DNA from 2 places in the Alkalihalophilus pseudofirmus genome. Region 2 is predicted to be linked to the other one. Evidence: riboswitches for the same ligand, from Rfam matches in the RefSeq annotation. Region 2 holds a riboswitch; the other holds the start of a gene.
The links. A riboswitch is a leader RNA that binds a small molecule or an ion and turns the genes downstream of it on or off. The one in region 2 is predicted to bind cobalamin.

Region 1 (3,207 bases), 1.7 Mb from region 2:
CACCAAATGCTAGTGCATTGAGTTCATGCCGGTTAAAAAACAACATAATAAAACCAATTAGAAAACAAGGAACAATCATGTATACATAGGGCCATCCTCGCATAGCCACACTGCCCATCAGCCAATTAATAATCTGCCGCAGCTCATCACCTGTTAATGAAATCATCAAGGAGATAAATGCGCCTAAAAACGAGCTGAAAATAATTCCTGCTAAAATAATCGTCTCAGCCGACATCGAACGCTGAACGATTCTAGCAAACCCTATAACTAAAAATAGAGTCAAAAAGCCTGAAATAATACTGACAAAAGGTAATGTGAACTGACCAATAATCGGCAAGCTGATGCCAAAAAATAATACGACCACCGCACCAACTGCAGCCCCTGATGAAACCCCTAATGTATAAGGATCAGCAAGGGGATTTTTAAGAAAACCTTGAAAGGCTGCTCCAGCAACGGCTAAACAAGCGCCGACCATCATAGCAAGCAGCGTCCTCGGAAGCCTGATTTCCATCACGATATTCACATGCATAGGATCTAGGACTGCATTGAGCGGTATATGTAATCCTTCTTGTAAAACGATGTGTATAACGGTAGAAAAGGGAAGTTCAACACTTCCCTTTCCGATGCTTATGATAAACGCTGTAAAACAAAATATTAGTACTGCTGTATAGGCAATAAAGTGATTATTCGCCAAATACCTCTGGATAAATGACTGACGCAAGTTCCTCTACTCCTTTTACAAGACGCGGACCTGACCTTGTGACTTCATCAGATTGCACATCATAAATACGCTCATTTTTAACGGCATCTACATCTTGCCAAGCGGCACGTTCTTTAATTTTCTCATCAGCATTTTCAACGTAATACCCGTAAGTTGTAATAATCACTTGTGGATTCAAAGTGACTACTTCCTCTTCAGTAAATTGCGGCCAACCCTGCTCCGTATCAGCAATATTATTAGCACGAATTAGAGTAAGCATTTCATCAATAAACGTTTCGCTTCCAGCTGTATATAACTCATCTGACACTTCAACCCATACATCTACCTGGTCTTCCTCACTAATTTCTGAAGCTTTTTCTTCAATAGCTGCAAAACGTTCTTTCATCTCTTCGATGGTAGAAGCTGCTTCTTGATCTCCGCCAGATGCTTCTCCAATCATTGTGATAGCCTCATATACGGCATCAATGGAACTGGCATCGTTAATGACAACTACCGGAATACCAGCAGCACGGATTTGATCTAATCCTTCAGTTGAACTATGTGCATTTGATTCATGGGATAAAACAAGATCAGGACTAAGGGATAGGACACGCTCGACATCAAAGTTCATATCTCCTACGCTCTCAATATCTAAGACTTCTTCAGGATAGTTGTCCCAATCTGTACGACCTACCACATATTCTCCTTGCTCAATTTTAAACAATGTCTCAGTAATACTAGGAATGAGGGAAACAATTTTCTCAGGCTTCTCTTCAATAACAACCTCTTCTCCCAAAGCATCAGTTACAGTTCTAGGAAAATCTCCCGTTTCTCCACTCTCACTCTCAACATTTTCTTCACCTGCTTCTTCTGTATCAACAGGCTCAGTACTCTCCTCTGTATCTGTTGTCTCCCCACAAGCAGTTAAAACAAAAGCAAGCATAAGTGCGGCAAGAATTGCATACCACTTTTTCAACATAAAATCCTCTCCTAAATATGTAGTATTACTTATTTTCTCTCTCTAGCTCTTCTGTGGAACATATTGTTGAATTAGGCGGCATATACACAAAAAAGCACTCCATGCCGAGGAGTGCTTACACATTAAAGTAGTACTAATCTTACTCCATTTTTGAAATGAGATAAAATAGAGTCGTTTTAGACCGCTTCCCCTTTTCCTCGAAGGTTTCACACGAAACACCTAGGCAGGTCTCCTGACTCATGCTTATCGATTACTTCCCCTTCCCATCAAATTGACAGTGGATGTGCAGGCAATCAAGCATTTACAGTGGCGGGACCGCGTTGGATTTACACCAACTTCCCTATTATCACTTCTATAACAAAGTGACCTAGATGTGCTATATGAGATTGTTAATAAGTATCTTTATTATACATGATCACCACGTATTCGACACTATTTTTTAAACATTTTGTCTATCAATAAAAAATTAATAGGTTTTATTTTATAAAACAGTGGAATTCATACATTACATTCTAAAACAACAAGGAGGCAACAATGATGGCAAAAACAAACTACGCAGCTCATGAAGTGTTAGAAGTTCATGAAATGCTGACAATTAAATCAGCTAGTGCTGCAAAATCCTCAATGATGCAAGGGCTGGCTTCTGACAAGAAACTAAAACAATTGCTACAAAAAGATGCCGCTGCATCTCAAGAGGCTGTTAAAGAATTGCGTACTATTTTAGAAAAAGTAGAGAAAGGAGAATAAGCTTATGTCTAGTATTCTTGATAAAATCAATAATAAAGATTTAATTAATGATGAGGTCATTGCAACAGATCTTCTAGTAACTGCAAAAGCAGCTGTAAGGAGCTATGCAGTAGCGATTACGGAAACAGCAAGCCCTGAGATCCATAAAATTTTAAAGAAACAACTAGATGAAACGATCCAATTACATCATGAGGTGGCTACCTATATGATTGAGCAGGAAATGTATCATGCTTATGATGTTGACGAGCAAGTCAGTCATGACCTAGAAAAAGCAAAACTTGCTCTTGAGATGCCAACTTCAAAATAACAATAAAAATGTTTTCATAACGAGTCTTTCGAACATAACGACTCATTTTAATATGTTGACTGACATACACCTTTGTTCCTTAGAAGGGCTGGTGAGACTCCGCATTACTATAGTAATGCAGGGTCTCACCGCTTTTTTTATCATAAGGTTTCCTTACTTAGTGTGATAATAAATTCATTTTTCTTTAAATGCTATTGTTCTACTGTGAAGCAAATTGCTTTGTATTTGAGTTACTCTTGTGAAGAACATTAGAAAGTAACGAGTTTGAAACGGACCCTCAATTAGTTGTAAATAGTCGGCATTTGCTGCTGTTCATTGTTTAAGGATACGTGAAGTTCTTGGTCATCATTAATGGAAGCGAAGAAGACGCGATTTACTTGAGCAACCCGACTTTTTTGTAATTCAGCAATTAACCATTGCCGATTTAAACCTAAATAGATTAAGATATCTTCGTAAATTTTCCCTTCTACGATT
Region 2 (3,207 bases):
ATATGTACAATCATCGCACGGTAGCTTTTATGTAGAGACTGTATTTCCGGTAACGTCGTTCGTATTGAATCTGGTTCTCTAAATTGACCATTTCTCACTGCTCTCATGGTCTCTCGCAAATCTGTAAGAGGCTTCGTAATAGATCGAACGAAAAGCAAAATGAATATGGTAGAGATAAATACACTAATCACAACTACAAGCAGATTAAAATAAGCCATGTCAACTACCGCACCCATATAAGAGGCTTCAGGAACGGCTAAGGCAAAGATTCCGCCGATTTCATTTATTGTCTGAAATGAAATCGAATACTTGGATCCATCTATTTCTACATGGATGACTCCTTGATCTCTTTGTTCCATTTTGCTTATCGCTTCAACAGGGATAGGCGGCAAAGTATCTTGACTTACTTGAAACGGGACAGCTTCTTGATTAATGACAGAAAAGAATTCGGCACTAATCCCGTCTTCTTCAAGTTTATCTTGCTGTGATCTAATATTTGATTCTAGCTGTTGCATAAAATACTCTTCATCACTCACATAGAGGAACTGAAGGTTTTGAGCAATCACTTCCATAAGATCTACTTCCCGCATCAGTCTGTTTTCAATGGAGTTGACTGTCATCTCTTTTGCTTTTAAATAAGAAGTAAATCCTCCTATTGATAATGAGACTGCTAGCAGCATAACAAATAAAAAAAGTAATCTGCTCTTCATGGAGAACTTCTCTAAAAACTTGCTGTTTTGCCTTGTTGTCTCAGTTTTTTGTTTGTTCGAACCACTCTTTTTCTTCTTTAACCGATTCCTAAACACAACCAAACCCCCACCTAAACTAAGTCTTTTATACCAGATAAATTATACCAATGTATTATTAAGTGATTGTAAAGACTGGGTAAATATAGCATATAGTATTATTGGATGTGACTAATATCAGGGTAGAGATTTCTTTTAGAAAATTCTTGATTAATAAAATAATCTAAGTTAGGATATAGTCTAAGTATTTGATTAATTTAATTTTATAAGTACATGCAAGAGGTGGTTTAGAGTTTGCCTTCTAAACCTTAAAAGGGAAGTCCGGTGAGAATCCGGCACGGTCGCGCCACTGTAAGAGCGAGCTGCTTATCATTGCCACTATTCATCATTTAGTGATCTTAGCTAAGTTGAATGGGAAGGGATAAGCAAGCGATGAACTTGAGTCAGGAGACCTGCCTTTTGTACGCACTAGTACCTACGCGTTTATTAGGGAGGAGTGATCGATATGTTTTGGCCGATGGTTTATGATCATCCAGGTTAAGTCTATGTATGTGATCTCTCTTTCAATGATGAAAGAGAGTTTTTTTATTTGCTGAGTTAACCACAACAATAGAGACGACAATCTGGAGGGATTTAAAGATGAATATAGTGACATCAAACACAGGCTATCCACGCATTGGGGAAAATAGAGAATGGAAACAAGTATTAGAAAAGTATTGGACAAAGAAAATAACGAGAGTGGCATTTGAACTTGAAATGAAGCAGCTTCGTATCGACTATTTAAAGAAACAGCGAAGTAAAGGCATTGATCTTATTCCGATTGGCGATTTCAGCTACTATGATCAAGTTCTAGATACAGCTGTAATGTTCGGGCTTATCCCCGAGAGGTTTCAATCGATGGAAGAAGCTTCCCTGGAACAATATTTTGCAATTGCCCGCGGAACAGATGAACATGTTGCTTCTGAAATGACTAAATGGTTTAACACAAACTACCACTATATTGTTCCAGAATTACAAGGCGCAGCACCAAAACTAACACATAACAGACTGTTAGATTTATTTAATGAAGCAAAATATGAGCTGGGCATTAAAGGGAAACCAGTCATCTTAGGTCCGGTTACATTGATTGCCTTATCAAAAGGATACGCGAACAGTGAATTTAAAGACAAGGTAGCTGAACTTATTCCTCACTACATCAAAGCGTTCCAAGAATTAGCCGATGCGGGCGCCGAATGGATCCAAATTGATGAACCGATTCTTGTTCAAGATATCGACCATCCTACGATCGAGGTTTTTCAAGAAGTTTATAGTCGCTTTAATGAGAAGCTGCCAGAGATAAAACTGCTTTTACAGACCTATTACGGCTCGGTTGAACGCTATGAAGAAGTGATTCAATTACCTGTAGATGCTATCGGACTTGATTTCGTCCACGACAAAGGAGCCAACCTAGAGAAATTAAGATCATCTGGGTTTCCTAGTGATAAGCTGTTGGCATGCGGAGTCATTGATGGCCGCAGCATTTGGAAAAGCAACCTGTTAGATAAACAAGATCAAGCAGCAAAAATTACATCCTACATCCAGCCAAGTCAATTGATCATTCAGCCTTCATGCTCATTGCTCCATGTACCTGTTACGACGGCTAATGAGAAGTCGCTGCCAGAGCAATTAGTTGACGCTCTTGCCTTTGCTGATGAAAAGCTAAAGGAAGTAGTCTTGCTTAGTGAAGCACTCAAATCTCCTGAGAAGAAAGATGAACTCCGAGCTTACAGTTATGCTATCTCTGAGTTTCATAAAGATACAGGCAGAGTTCATACAGATGTGCAAAGAAAGCTTTCTCAATTAAACGAATTAACAGCAACAAGAACTTCTTTTGATGTAAGAAAAGAACAACAGAAGAAAAAGTGGCAGCTTCCTCCCCTGCCTACTACAACCATCGGAAGCTTTCCACAAACGAAAGAAGTAAGAGCTGCCCGCTTAAAGTTTAAAAAAGGCTCTTTGTCTGAGGCCGATTATGAAACATTTATTCAAGAAGAAATCCAAAAGTGGGTAAACATTCAAGAAGAAATTCAGCTCGATGTTTTTGTTCACGGGGAATTTGAACGTACAGATATGGTCGAATTTTTCGGTCAACGCTTAAATGGGATGGAAGTCACTACAAACGGCTGGGTGCAATCTTACGGTTCTCGTTGTGTTAAGCCACCTATTATTGCGGCCGATATCTCTTTTGACCAACCGATGACATTAAAGGAAACTCTGTATGCGAAGTCATTGACTACAAAACCAATGAAAGGGATGCTGACCGGACCCGTTACGATTTTAAATTGGTCGTTTGAGCGAGATGACATATCACTTAGAGAAATGCTTAATCAGCTTGCCTTAGCCATCCAGGAAGAAATTCGTCAGCTAGAGGCAAATGGTATTGAAATGATCCAAGTAGATGAGCCTGCACTGCGTGAGGGAC

Region 1: linked by a shared signal. The riboswitch ahead of PQ478_RS07315 (ABC transporter substrate-binding protein) and the one ahead of metE (5-methyltetrahydropteroyltriglutamate--homocysteine S-methyltransferase) in region 2 are both predicted to bind cobalamin.

The regions. Positions count from the first base shown of each region.
Region 1 is NZ_CP117835.1:1,408,752-1,411,958, reverse strand. Features, by position in the region: gene PQ478_RS07320 (FecCD family ABC transporter permease) at 1-721, opposite strand, end outside; gene PQ478_RS07315 (ABC transporter substrate-binding protein) at 684-1,679, opposite strand; cobalamin riboswitch at 1,885-2,065, opposite strand; gene PQ478_RS07310 (hypothetical protein) at 2,214-2,426, shown strand; gene PQ478_RS07305 (spore coat protein) at 2,431-2,733, shown strand; gene PQ478_RS07300 (DUF421 domain-containing protein) at 3,015-3,207, opposite strand, start outside.
Region 2 is NZ_CP117835.1:3,070,060-3,073,266, forward strand. Features, by position in the region: gene PQ478_RS16385 (methyl-accepting chemotaxis protein) at 1-806, opposite strand, end outside; cobalamin riboswitch at 1,010-1,220, shown strand; gene metE (5-methyltetrahydropteroyltriglutamate--homocysteine S-methyltransferase) at 1,386-3,207, shown strand, end outside.